DNA from 3 places in the Methylosinus sp. LW3 genome. Region 3 is predicted to be linked to each of the others. Evidence: predicted binding sites of a transcription regulator. Region 3 holds the regulator's gene; each other region holds the start of a gene.
What was found. Region 3 encodes PhoB, which activates phosphate uptake and scavenging genes when phosphate is short. Its sites were predicted from a motif close to TGTCATNNANCTGTCAT; they were not measured.
Positions count from the first base shown of each region.

Region 1: METLW3_RS0101390 (inorganic phosphate transporter) is a predicted target of PhoB. The motif match lies at 2,920-2,936, and genes of this name have one in related genera.
Region 2: phnA (phosphonoacetate hydrolase) is a predicted target of PhoB. The motif match lies at 2,359-2,375, and genes of this name have one in related genera.

Region 1 is NZ_AZUO01000001.1:281,561-286,195, forward strand. It holds gene METLW3_RS0101375 (NADP-dependent malic enzyme) at 1-982, shown strand, start outside; gene METLW3_RS0101380 (UDP-glucose/GDP-mannose dehydrogenase family protein) at 1,098-2,402, shown strand; gene METLW3_RS0101385 (hypothetical protein) at 2,480-2,713, opposite strand; gene METLW3_RS0101390 (inorganic phosphate transporter) at 2,982-4,607, shown strand.
Region 2 is NZ_AZUO01000001.1:1,625,297-1,629,931, forward strand. It holds gene pstS (phosphate ABC transporter substrate-binding protein PstS) at 1-968, opposite strand, end outside; gene phnA (phosphonoacetate hydrolase) at 1,015-2,232, opposite strand; gene METLW3_RS25335 (LysR substrate-binding domain-containing protein) at 2,418-3,302, shown strand; gene METLW3_RS0108195 (hypothetical protein) at 3,299-3,601, opposite strand; gene rlmB (23S rRNA (guanosine(2251)-2'-O)-methyltransferase RlmB) at 3,680-4,483, opposite strand; gene METLW3_RS0108205 (4-(cytidine 5'-diphospho)-2-C-methyl-D-erythritol kinase) at 4,480-4,635, opposite strand, start outside.
Region 3 is NZ_AZUO01000001.1:461,474-466,108, reverse strand. It holds gene pstA (phosphate ABC transporter permease PstA) at 1-378, shown strand, start outside; gene pstB (phosphate ABC transporter ATP-binding protein PstB) at 375-1,160, shown strand; gene phoU (phosphate signaling complex protein PhoU) at 1,191-1,916, shown strand; gene phoB (phosphate regulon transcriptional regulator PhoB) at 1,913-2,656, shown strand; gene hpnE (hydroxysqualene dehydroxylase HpnE) at 2,851-4,095, opposite strand; gene hpnD (presqualene diphosphate synthase HpnD) at 4,092-4,635, opposite strand, start outside.

The DNA of each region.
Region 1 (4,635 bases), 180 kb from region 3:
TCCGATCGCCGGGCTGATGCACACGATCTATGATCGCGTGCGGCGCGATCCCAAGCGCGTCGTCTTCGCCGAGGGCGAGGAGGAGCAGGTCATTCGCGCGGCGCTCTCCTTCGTCACGCAGGGATTGGGGCGCGCCATTCTCGTCGGCCGCGAGGATCGCGTCGCGCAGACCGCGCGCAACGCCGGCCTCGAGCTCGGCGATCAGATCGAGGTGCACAACGCCAAGCTCTCCTCGCGCAATGGCGTCTATGCGCAATTTCTGTTCGAGCGCCTGCAGCGCAAGGGATTCCTGTTCCGCGACTGTCAGCGCCTCATCAACACCGACCGCAATCATTTCGCTGCGGCCATGGTGGCGCAGGGCGACGCCGACGCCATGGTGACGGGCGTCACCCGCAATTTCTCCAATGCGCTCGAGGACGTGCGCCATGTCGTGGACCAGAAGCCGGGACACAGGCTGATCGGCGTCTCGCTGGTGCTGGCGCATGGGCGCATCGTCGTCGTCGCCGACACGGCGATCACCGAAATGCCGGAGGCCGCCGATCTCGCCGATATAGCGATAGAGGCGGCCGGGGTGGCGCGGCGCATCGGCCTCGAGCCGCGCGTCGCCATGCTCGCCTTCTCCACTTTCGGCTATCCGCCGGGCGAGCGCACGGCCCGCGTGCACGAGTCTGTGCGCGTGCTCGATTCGCGGCGCGTGGACTTCGAATATGAGGGCGAGATGGCGGCCGATGTCGCGCTCAGCCGTCACGCCATGGCGGCCTACCCGTTCTCGCGTCTCAGTGATACCGCGAACGTATTGATAATGCCGGCCTTTCACTCCGCCTCCATCGCCACCAAAATGCTGCAGGAGCTGGGCGGGGCGACGGTGCTGGGTCCGCTGATCGTCGGGCTCGACAAGCCGATCCAAATCGTTCAATTGGGCGCAACCGACGCCGATATCGTCAATATGGCCGCTCTGGCGGCTTTCGGGGTCGGGGGTTAGGGCGGCGCCTCTCCGACCGGGCGCGGCGGCCGCGCCAAAAAAGCGTTTTTGTCATGGCGACGAAATAATTGCGTTGCAGTGACAGTCCTTTGGACCGAGCGAGAGACGAGAGACGATGAACATCACAATGATCGGATCGGGCTATGTCGGCCTCGTTTCCGGCGCCTGCTTCGCCGATTTCGGCCATGTCGTGACCTGCGTCGACAGCGACGCCTCGAAGATCGAGCGCCTGCTGCGCGGCGAGATTCCGATCTTCGAGCCCGGGCTCGACGAGCTCGTCGCCAATAATGTGAAGCAGAACCGCCTGTTCTTCACCACCGATCTCACCCCGGCCGTGCGTGGCGCGGACGCCGTCTTCATCGCCGTCGGCACGCCGTCGCGCCGCGGCGACGGCCACGCCGACCTCTCCTATGTCTACGCCGCCGCCGAGACCATCGGCCGCGCGCTCGACAAATTCACCGTCATCGTCAACAAATCGACCGTCCCGGTCGGCACGGGCGACGAGGTCGAGCGCCTCATCCGCGAGGTCAATCCCAAGGCCGATTTCGCCGTGGTCTCCAATCCCGAGTTTCTGCGCGAGGGCGCCGCGATCGAGGATTTCAAGCGCCCGGACCGTGTCGTCATCGGCGTCGAGGACGATCGCGCCCGCGAGGTGATGTCGGAAATCTACCGGCCGCTGAGCCTCAACCAGCCGCCGCTGGTCTTCGTCGGCCGCCGCACCTCCGAGCTCACCAAATATGCGGCCAACGCCTTTCTCGCGACCAAGATCACTTTCATCAACGAGATCGCCGATCTCTGCGAGCGCGTGGGCGCGGATGTGCAGGAGGTCGCGCGCGGCATCGGCCTCGACAATCGCATCGGCTCGAAGTTCCTGCACGCCGGGCCGGGCTATGGCGGCTCCTGCTTTCCCAAGGACACGCTCGCTCTGCTGAAGACGGGGCAGGATTACGCCGCGCCGCTGCGCATCGTCGAGACGGTGGTGGCGGTGAACGATTCCCGCAAGCGCGCCATGGCCCGCAAGGTGATCTCGGCGCTCGGCGGCTCGGTGCGCGGCAAGAAGATCGGCTTGCTCGGCCTCGCCTTCAAGCCCAACACTGACGATATGCGCGACGCGCCTTCGCTCGCCATAGTGGCCTCTCTCGCCGGCGACGGCGCCAAGGTCTACGCCTATGATCCCGAGAGCATGGGCCAGGCGAAGCCGCTGATGCCGGAAGTGACCTTCTGCGAGGATCCTTATCAGACGGCGGAAGGCGCCGATGCGCTGGTCATCGTCACCGAATGGGACGCGTTCCGCGCGCTCGATCTCGATCGCGTCAAGACGCTGCTGAAGACGCCCGTGATCGTCGATCTGCGCAACATCTATCGCGCCGCCGACATTCGCAAACGCGGCTTCACCTATCTGAGCGTCGGTCGGGCGTAAGGAATAAAAAAAGCGCCGTCATTCCCGGCGGGCCTGAGCCCGGCCGGGAATGCGGGGCCGCCGCGTAAAACGATCGCTCAACCGCGCCCCTGCTCCGCGACGAGGGCGAGCGAGGTGAGCGCGGAGAGACGCGGCGGCGCCTCGCGCCGCAGCTCCAGCGCCGCGCTGCGCGCATTTTCCGCCGATTGGAACAGACGCCCCTCCAATGGGCGGAATGACTGTTTCGCCGCATAGAAGCGATAGCCCTTGGCGTCGCGGGCGATCACGCCGACGGCTTCCTCGCCGAGCTCGATGATATAGGCGTCGGACATTTTTTCGGCCTCCTTCTCAGCGGCGCGCGGCCCCTCACGACCACTTTGGGCGCGCGGCGCGTCGCTTTGCGAGCCTATAGGCTCTAGCGAATTGTTCGTTATGTCAAATAGAATGTTCTTTTAACAGAACCGCGACGAGAGAACGAACGCATCGCCAGATCGCCGCGCGGCGAAGAATTTCTGCTCCCGGCCCGTAGAGCCCGCGTCGTCACACGCTTGTCGTGCGCAATTGTTGAATATTCACGCCTTTCGTTGCGAGGAGAAAGTTATGACATCCGTTGCCTCGAGCGTCGATCTGCGTGAAAGCGCCGACGCTCATAGTCCGAAGCCGAAGCTCGATCACAAGCTCGACATACGTGCGCTTCTCATCTTCCTCGCGGTCATCGCGCTCGGCCTCGCCTTCACGGCGTGGAGCATCTACAAGGATATTCTGGAGTCCGGCGCGCCGGTCACCAATTATCTTCCCTTCATCATGCTCGGCGTGGCGCTGCTCATCGCGCTCGGCTTCGAGTTCGTGAACGGCTTCCACGACACGGCCAACGCCGTGGCGACGGTCATCTACACCCATTCCATGCCGGCGCCGGTGGCCGTGGTGTGGTCGGGCTTCTTCAACTTCCTCGGCGTGCTGTTCTCCACGGGCGCGGTCGCCTTCGGCATCGTGTCGCTGCTGCCGGTGGAGCTCATTCTGCAAGTGGGCTCGCAGGCCGGCTTCGCCATGGTGTTCGCGCTGCTCATCGCCGCGATCGTGTGGAACCTCGGCACCTGGTGGCTCGGCCTGCCGGCCTCCTCCTCGCACACGCTGATCGGCTCCATCATCGGCGTCGGCGTCGCCAACGCCCTCATGCGCGGCCGCGACGGAACCTCCGGCGTCGATTGGGGCAAGGCCACCGATATCGGCTATTCGCTGCTGCTGTCGCCGCTCTTCGGCTTCGGCGCCGCGGCGCTGCTGCTGCTGGTGATGAAGTTCCTCGTCCGCAAGCCGGAGCTCTACACCGAGCCCAAGGGCCAGGCGGCGCCGCCGTGGTGGATTCGCGGCCTGCTGATCCTCACCTGCACGGGCGTCTCCTTCGCGCATGGCTCCAATGACGGCCAGAAGGGCATGGGCCTCATCATGCTGATCCTCATCGGCACGGTGCCCACCTCCTATGCGCTCAATCGCGCGCTTCCGGCGAGCCATCTCGCGAGCTTCTCGCAAGCCTCGCATGCGGCGTCCAAGGTCGTGGAGACGAAGGCCGCGGGCTATAACGTCCTCGGCGATCCGCGCCCGGCAGTGACGAATTACGTCGCTCAGCATCAGATCAACGAGGGAACCTATCCGTCGCTCGCCGTGCTGATCCGCGACATCTCGCATCAGATCGAGAGCTATGGCTCGATCGCGAAAATCCCCTTCGCCACCGTCGGCAACACGCGCAACGACATCTACCTCGCCTCCGAGGCGCTGCGCTTCCTCGCCAAGGACAAGGCGTCGGAGCTGACCGACTCCGACAAGAAGGTGCTGAAGGAGTATAAGGACCAGATCGATCAGGCGACGAAATTCATCCCGCTCTGGGTGAAGATCTCCGTCGCCATCGCGCTCGGCCTCGGCACCATGATCGGCTGGAAGCGCATCGTCGTCACCGTCGGCGAGAAGATCGGCAAGCAGCATCTGACCTATGGCCAGGGCGCCTCGGCCGAGCTGGTCGCCGCCGGCACCATCGCCGCCGCCGACATGTATGGCCTGCCGGTCTCGACGACGCATGTGCTGTCTTCCGGCGTCGCCGGCACGATGGCCGCCAATGGCGCCGGCGTGCAGATGGCGACGATCCAGAAGCTGCTGATGGCCTGGGTGCTCACGCTCCCCGCCGCCATATTGCTGTCGGCTTCGCTCTACTTCGTGCTGCGTCAGGTGATGTGACGCGCCAAAAAGAGAGGGGCCTTCGCGG
Region 2 (4,635 bases), 1.2 Mb from region 3:
TGGGGCAGCGGAACATATTGCAGGGCTTTCGCCGTCTTGTCGCCATGAGCGAAAGCCCAATCGAAGAACTTCAGCAGAGCCGCCGTCCGCTCCGCCTTGGCCGGAGCTTTCGGCGCCAGCACGAAGGTCGCCGTTACCAGCGGCCAGCTTTTCTCGCCCGGCATATTGGTGAGATCGACGGCGAAATTATCAGCGGCCGCCCAATCCGTATTGGCCGCCGCCGCGGCGAAGCTCTCTTCATTCGGCGCGACATATTTGCCGGCGCGATTGAGCAGCTTGGCCGGCGCGAGATGATTGGTCGTCACATAGGAATTTTCGGCATAGCCGATCGAGCCCAAGGTGCGCGGAACCTCGCCCGCCGTGCCGGCGCTGCCATGCACGCCGACGCCGCTCGGCCATTCCAGCGTCAGCGCGACGCCCATGCGCGTCTTCCACGCCTCGCTCACTTTGGAGAGATAGCGCGACAGCGCGAAGGTCGATCCAGAAGCGTTGGAATGATGGATGGGGACGATCAGCAGATCGGGAAGCGCGAGACCGTGATTGAGCGCGACGATGCGCGGATCGTTCCAGCGCGTGATCGCGCCGAGATAGATGTCGGCGATGACCGGCCCGTCGAGCTTCAGCGCATTGGCGCCGACGCCAGGGATGTTGACGATCACATCGAGGCCGCCGACGACGGTCGGAAACTGCAGCAGATCGCCTTCCTCTATCCGCTTCGCCTCCATCGGCACGTCGGAGGCGCCGAAATCGACAGTGCCGGCGGCGGCCTGCTTTTGTCCGACGCCGGAGCCCGTCGCCTGATAATTGACTTCCAATCCGAGGCTCGGCTTCGCCTCATGCGCCCAGCGCGTGTAGATCGGCGCGGCGAAAGCGGAGCCTGTTCCCGAGAGCGAGGTCTCGGCGCGCGCGGCGTCGAGACTCGTGATGGCGGCGATCGAGATGATGAAAATGCTGCAGGCGTTACGCATGGTCGTTCGTCCTGTGGCGGATAGAAAATCAGGAAGCTCGCGCGCGTCAGATCACGCGGTTGAGGGCGAGCGCGAAGACGTCGAAATTCCGCAGGCGCGCATTGCTCTCGCGTCTGACGGGTCGATTGAGCAGCAACGGAACCTGCTGCTCCGAGAGGCCGCCATGCGAGCGCAGCGGCGCGGTCAATCCGGAGAGGTCATGGCTCGTCGCGGATGTGCCGAGCGTGAAGAGACGTTCCGCCAGCACGACGAGATCGCCGACGCGCTCATTGGGCAATTCGAAGCGCGCGCAGGCGGTCCGATTGTCGAGCACGCGATTGACGCCTTCGAGCGTGGCGACGCATTGCGCGACTTCGCTCAATATCGACTGAGGCGCCGAGACGGTCGCATAGGAGCCGAGCGCGCCGTGATGCACGACATAAGGATCGGTGATCGGCAGGATCACGCGGCATGTCCCGGCGCCGAAGCGCATGTCCAGCACGTCTTGCAGAAAGACGATATTGGGACGGCCGATCGAATCCGTCTTGGCGTTCATGCCGTGATCGGCGGTGATTCCGATGACGGCGCCCATCGCGTCGAGCTGCGTGAGATATTTGTCGAGCATCGCATAGAAGGCGTTGGCGACGGGCGTGCCGGGCGCATGCTTGTGCTGCACATAATCCGTCGTGGAGAGATACATGATATCCGGCCGCATCGTCTTCATCAGCCAGACGCCGGCGGCGAGAACGAATTCCGACAATTCTGCGCTATAGACGGCGGGAAGCGGCAGGCCGACCTTGGCGAGAAGATCGTCGACGCCGTTTTGCGCGAGTGTCGCCTCATTGGCCTTTTCAGCGGAGAAGCGAACGCCCTCGAGCCCGCTGCCGAGCAGCGCGCTGAGCTTGTCCTTCGCCGTCACCGTCGCGACCTTGCGGCCGGCCTTGGAAAACTCCGCGAGGATCGTTGGCGCGCGAAGATATTTCGCGTCGTTCATCAGCACTTCGACGCCCTGCTCGGGATCGAAGAAATAATTGCCGCATATGCCGTGAACGCTCGGCGGCGCGCCGGTCACGATGGAGAGATTATTGGGATTGGTGAAGGAGGGCATCACGCAATCGGCGGCGAGCACGGCGCCGCGCTCGCCGAGGCCGGCGAAGAAAGGCGCAACGCCGGCGCGGATCGCCTGATTGATATAGTCTTGCTCGCATCCGTCGATGCAGACGACGACGGTCGGCTCGGAGGGCGCGGCGTAGCGCCTTCCGTTGACGGTGATTTCGGATGTCATTTTCGCGCCCCGCATTCTCTCGTCGCATCATTGGCGACTTCGCTTCGGCGCTGGTTCATCTATCAGGCGGGGACGCCATCTCGAAACGAATAAATCTCACAGAGCATGTGATCCGGCGCCGTTACGCTTCATAAAAGCGTCATATCCGCAGGATGTTCATCGAGCGAAAGAGCGAGTGACGAGAGATGGCGCGCAAGCCGCTACCGCTGAAAATGCTGCAGACGCTCGAGGCTGTGGTGCGCCTCGACGGCGTTTCCAACGCGGCCAAGGAGCTCGGCGTCACCCATGGCGCGGTGAGCCGGCAGATCGCGGCGCTCGAGGAATGGCTCGGGCGCGCATTGTTCGAGCGTGATCGCGGACGCTTGCGGCCGCTCGACGAAACGCGTGAGTTCGTGGCGATCGTCACCGACAGCTTCGAGCGCATGGATGCGGCGATGGGGCGCGTCAAGACGGCGCGCCGGCGGCTCAAAGTATTCGCCCATGCGACTTTCGCAATGTATTGGCTGGTGCCGCGTCTCGAGCAATTCTACGCGCGCCATCCCGATGTCGATGTGCATGTGCAGACGCGCCAGACCGGAGAAGATCCCGCTTCGTCCTTCTTCGACGTCGCCATCATGCGCGGGTCCGAGCAGATCGGCAATTGGGAGGCGTCTCCCATATTGCAGGAGACGCTCACCCTGCTGACGACGCGCGATCATGCGGCGAAGCTCGCCCCGCGCGGCGTCGCGTCTCTTTCCGGCGAGACATTCGCGGTGAGCGACACGCGGCCGGGCGAGATCGAGCGATGGCTCGAGATCGCTGATCTGCCGCCGCTGCAAAAGTGGCGGGAACGTCGTTTCGGCCATTTTCACACGGCGCTGATGGCCGTGCTCAACGGGCAGGGCGTCACTGTCGGCCCGATCGAGCTGACCGGCGGGAAAGTGGCGGAAGGGCTGCTCGCCGCGCCTTTCCCGCACATCGTCGCGCCCGGTCCGCGCCATGTCGCCTTCATCGATCCGCATTCGGAGAGCTATCCGATGGCGAAGCGCTTCGTGCTGTGGCTAGGCGAAGCCGCGAACGCTGCGGTTTAATACACGAATTTCGAGGTCCCGCCGCGGCCGCGCGGGACGGGGCCGCTCTGCGCCCCCGGCTTGCCTTCGACGCCCGGCGCGCCGGCGGCGAGGGCGCTCGCGTCGAGCGCGAAGCCCTCGTTCTCATCGATGAAGCTGGAGCGTCCCTCGACGGATTTCTGCGTCACCGTGCTCGGCGTCACATTCTGCCCGGTGGCGGGGCCGGAGGTGCGGCCGCGCTGCGTCATCTGCTGCTCGGCGATGGCCGCGCCGCCGAGGATTAGAACGAGGCTCGTCGAAAAGAGCGCGAGCTTGCGCATGGTGTCTCCTCCTTCGCAAATTCGATCCGCCCCTTACATCGAACCGCCCCGCCGCGCGGCAAGCGGAGGCGGTTTCGATCAGTCGAGGCGAAGGCGCAGCGCCATAAGAGCGGCGGCGCAGGCGTTGGAGACATTGAGGCTCTTGATCGGCCCCGGCATGTCGAGCCGCGCGAGAATATCGCAGCGCTCGCGCGTCAGGCGGCGCAGGCCTTTGCCTTCGGCGCCCAGCACCAGCGCCAGCGGCTTGCGCAAAGGACTCGCCTCCAGCGGCTGCGGACCTTCCGAATCGAGGCCGACGATCAGAAAATCGCGCTCCGCCAATTGCTCGAGCGCGCGGGCGAGATTGACGACGGAGACGATCGTCACATGCTCGAGCGCCCCCGAGGCGGCCTTGGCGAGCACGCCGGTGAAATCCGGGCTGTGGCGCTCGGTCACGATCAGCGCATCGACGGCGAAAGCGGCTGCGGTGCGCAGAATCGCGCCGACATTATGCGGATCGGTCACTTGATCGAGGACGAGGACGAGTCCGCTCTTTGGCTCTATGTCGGCGATATCCGCCTCCGGCAGCGGGCGCGCCTCCAGCATCAGACCTTGATGGACGCTCTCCTCGCCGAGCCGTTGCGACAGCGCGCGCGGGTCCACGATCTTCGGCGCGAGGCCGGCGGCGGCTGCCAGCGGCGCGATGCGCTCGGCGGCGTTCTCCGTCGCATAGAGCGCCAGCAATTTGCGCCGGCCGGCGATGAGCGCCTCGCGCACCGCATGGGCGCCATAGAGCACGACGACATCCGCCGCGGGTCGGCGGAAGGGCGTCTCCTCCTTGGGCGGATGACGCGGCAGCGGCGGGCGGCGGCCGCGATCCTTGCCGGCGGGCGGGCGGCTCATCGCAGCACCGCGGTCTTCACCCACCAGTCCGCGTGCTGGCGGCGGATCACCGCCGCCGCGCGGGCGGCCGCCTGACGGGTCGAGAAGAGAGCGAAGCAGGTCGCGCCGGAGCCGGACATTCGCGCGAGCCGGCAGCCTTTGGCTGCCGACAG
Region 3 (4,635 bases):
ACGGAGGACATGCTGCTGCTGGTGCCGCTGCCGCTGCGCGAGGCGGCGACGGCGCTCGGCCTGCCGCGCTCCCATATGCTGATGCGCGTCGCCTATCGCGCGGCGAAATCCGGCATCGTCACCGGCGTGCTGCTGGCCATTGCGCGCGTCTCCGGCGAGACGGCGCCGCTGCTCTTCACCTCGCTCAACAATCAGTTCTGGAGCACGGATCTCAACGCGCCGGTCTCCAGCCTGCCCGTCGTCATCTTCCAATTCGCGCTCTCGCCCTACAAGGACTGGCAGCAGCTCGCCTGGACCGGCGCTCTGCTCGTCACCATCGCCGTCCTTCTGCTCTCCATCACCGCGCGCGCGCTCAGCAGCCAGGGAAAAAACAAATGACCGCCATGCCGGTTGTCGAAGCCACTATTCCGACGAAAGTCTCGGTTCGCGATCTGGATTTCTATTACGGGTCGTCGAAGGCGCTGAAATCGATCTCGCTGCCGCTCTACACCCATAAGGTGACGGCCTTCATCGGCCCGTCCGGCTGCGGCAAATCGACTCTGCTGCGCATATTGAACCGCATGTACGACCTCTATCCCAAGCAGCGCGCCGAGGGCGAGGTGCTGCTCGACGGCGAGAATATTCTCGACCCGCACATCGATCTCAACCTGCTGCGCTCGCGCGTCGGCATGGTGTTCCAGAAGCCGACGCCCTTCCCCATGTCGATCTACGACAATATCGCCTTCGGCATTCGCCTCTACGAGAAGCTCTCGCGCAGCGAGCTCGACGGGCGCGTCGAGGCGGCGCTGCGCGGCGCGGCGCTGTGGGACGAGGTGCGCGACAAGCTGAATTCGAGCGGCCTCGGCCTCTCGGGCGGCCAGCAGCAGCGCCTGTGCATCGCGCGCACCGTCGCCATTCAGCCGGAGGTGATCCTCTTCGACGAGCCCTGCTCGGCGCTGGACCCCATCTCGACCGCGAAGATCGAGGAGCTCATCGACGAAATGTCGGAGCGCTACACGATCGCCATCGTCACCCACAACATGCAGCAGGCGGCGCGCGTCTCCGATTTCACCGCCTTCATGTATCTCGGCGATCTCGTCGAATTCGGCGAGACCAATAATCTCTTCACCGCGCCGCAGAACAAGAAGACGCAGGACTATATCACCGGCCGCTTCGGCTGAGCGCGCATCGCGCACGAGGACATTGAGACCATGAGCGAACATATCGTCAGCTCCTATGACCGCGACCTCGAAGTGCTCGGCCGCAGAATCGCCGAGATGGGAGGCATCGCCGAGAAAATGCTCGCCGAAGCCATGGATGCGCTCGCCAATTTCGACATTGAGCTCGCCCATCGCGTCGTCGCCACCGATCAGCGCCTCGACGCGCTGCAGCGGGAGATAGAGGAGAACGCCATCCTCACCATCGCGCGGCGGCAGCCGCTCGCTATCGATCTGCGCGAATGCATCGCCGCTATGCGCATCGCCGCCGATCTCGAGCGGGTCGGCGATCTCGCCAAGAGCATCGCCAAGCGCACGGTGAAAATCCTCTCCGAGGCGCGCGTGCCGCGCGCCGTCATCGGCCTCAAGACGATGGCGGAAGTCGCCGCCATACAGCTGAAGGACGTGCTCGACGCCTACGCCCAGCGCGATGTCGAGCGCGCCCGCGCCGTGTGGACCAACGACAGCGAGCTCGACGCGCTGGAAGATTCGGTGTTCCGCGATCTCCTCACCTTCATGATGGAGGACCCGCGCAACATCTCCTTCTGCACGCATCTGCTGTTCTGCTCGAAGAACATAGAGCGCATCGGCGATCACACCACCAATGTCGCCGAGACAATCGTCTATCTCGTCACTGGCGAGGCGATGCCGACCGACCGCCCCAAAGGCAAATCGGCGAGCCTTCCCGCCAGCGCGGAACCGGATGAGCCTACGAAATGAATGAAATCCGCGTCGCCGCTCCGCGCGAGGCGCCGCACGACCGCGCGCCGCGCATACTCGTCGTCGAGGACGACGCGGCGCTGGCGCTGCTGCTCGGCTATAATCTCGAGGCCGAGGGCTTTCTCGTCGAGCATATAGAGCGCGGCGACGAGGCGGAGATCCGTCTCTCCGAATCGCAGCCCGATCTCGTTATTCTCGACTGGATGCTGCCCGGCGTCTCCGGCCTCGAGATCTGCCGACGGCTGCGCGCGCGCGACGACACGCGCAGCATGCCGATCATCATGCTCACCGCGCGCGGCGACGAGAATGAGCGCGTGCGCGGCCTCTCCATCGGCGCCGACGATTATGTGGTGAAGCCCTTCTCGCCGCCGGAGCTGATGGCGCGCGTGCATGCGCTGCTGCGCCGCGCGCGGCCGGAGCGCGTGGCGACGCGGCTCGTCGCCGGCGACATAGACCTCGACCGCGAGACGCGCCGCGTGAAGCGCGGCGGGCGCGAGATTCATCTCGGCCCGACGGAGTTCCGTCTGCTGGAATATCTGATGGAAAAACCCGGCCGCGTCTTCTCGCGCGCGCAATTGCTCGACAGCGTGTGGGGGCTCTCGGCGGAGATCGACGAGCGCACCGTCGACGTGCATGTCGGCCGCCTGCGCAAGGCGATTATCCGCGGCCGCGAGAAGGACCCGATCCGCACCGTGCGCGGCACCGGCTATTCCTTCGACGAGACTTTTGGAAGGAATTGAGGGGCGATGCGAGCCTGAAGGCTCGCGGTCCAGGGGGCGCTTTGGATCGCGAGCCTTCAGGCTCGCTTTTGTCTGCACGCGCTCCCTCTGCCCATCGTCATTGCGAGCGCAGCGAAGCAATCCAGAGCCGTGGGGCGGTCCCTGGATCGCGTCGTCGCTACGCTCCTCGCGATGACGGCGGCGGCGGGCTCGACCTATGAACGCCCCGCCAGCTCCGCCGCGCGATAGCCCGACCTTATCGCGCCCTCGATCGTCGCCGGAAGGCCGGTCGCAGTCCAATCGCCGGCGAGGAAGAGATTGCGCCACCCCGTCACAGCGCCGGGGCGGCGCTGCTGCTGCGCCGGCGTCGCGGCGAAAGTGGCGCGCTTTTCCTTGACGATCTGCCATTGCGGCAGCTCCACCGGCAGGCCCGTGGCGGCGGCTGCCTCGGCCCATATGCGCTCGGCGAGGCTCTCGCGGGAATCGTCCATCAACCGATCGGCGCCGCTGATCGTCACCGAGAGCCTGTCCTCGAAAGCGAACAGCCATTCGGTGAGCGAGCCGATCATGCCGAGCAGCGCCGGCTGCCCCGGCGGCGGCGCGATCTTGAAATGCGCATTGACGATGCCGCGGAAATCATCCGGCGCGACGAGGCCCGGAACGAGCTCCTGCGCCGCCCAGGGCGGGACGGCGAGCGCGACGCTGTCATTCTCGCCGAGCGCGATTTTCTCGTCGCCGAAATCGAGCGCTGTGGCGCGCTCGCCGGAAAATTCGATTCCCTTCAGCCGCGCGGCGAAGCGCGGCGCGGCGCCACGCGCGGCGAGAGCGCTCAGCGCCGGCTCGATGAACGCCGTCCCGAGCCCGCGCCGCGCGACCAGCGGACGGCAAGCGGCGCCGCCAGCGGCCAGCGTCTCGCGCAGCACGGCGGCGGCGAGCGCGGCGGAGGAGCAGCGCGGCTCCGTATTGAGCGCGGAGAGCAGCACCGGCCCCCACAGCCGCTCATAGAGCACGCCCGAGCAATTCATCGCCTCGCCGATGGTCGCGCCCTTTTTGGCGAGGAGAATGCCGATCGCGCCGAGATAATCCGCAGGCGCCGTGCCGGGCACGCGGCGATCCGCCACGAAAATCCACCAGGGCAGGCGCGAGGCGTTCGGCCTCATGCGCCAGCGCGTTCCGTCGCGCGTGTCCAAAAAGTCGAAGGCGCATTCCTTCGGCCCGACCAGCTCATCCACCGAGCCGATGCGGCGGGCGTAATCCAGCGCCGTGGCGTTGCCGGAGAGCAGCAGATGATTGCCATTGTCGATGACGAGATCGAGGCTGGAATCATAATAGGACCGGCAGCGCCCGCCCGCCATGCGCGCGGCTTCATAGAGCGCGACGCTGCGGCCCTCGTCGGTCAGACGAATGGCGCAGGAGAGGCCGGCGAGACCCGCGCCGATGATATGCGTCGTTCCGCTCACGTCAGCGCGAATCTCAGCAGGGCCAGCAGGACTTTCGTCCGCGAGGCGGAGACCGGCGCGCGCGGCGGCGCGAAGCCGCGCGCCACCAGACGATCGAGAACCGAGCGATAGGCCGTCGCCATCAGATAGGGCGCCTTCACCGCGCGCTGCGGCGAGACGCGCATCAGCAGCTCCGATTCCGCGTAATGCTTGCGCGCGCGCTCGGCCACTGCAGCGCAGACTTGCTGAAGGCCGGGGTGCGCCAGCACCGCGCCGCGCGAGAAATCGGCGACGCCCGCGGCCTCCAGCGCCTCGCGCGGGAGATAGAGCCGCCCGCGCGCCTCGTCCTCGTCGAGATCGCGCAGAATATTGGTGAGCTGCAAGGCGCGGCCCATGTGATAGGCGAGCATGCGCGCCTTGGTCGGCAGCGCGCCGCCGGCGCTCTCCGCCTCATCGGCAAGGCCGAAGACCCTCACCGAGAGCCGCCCCACCGCGCTCGCCACATGATCGCAATAGAGATCGAGCCGATCCCATTCCGGCGCGCGAATATCCTCCACGACA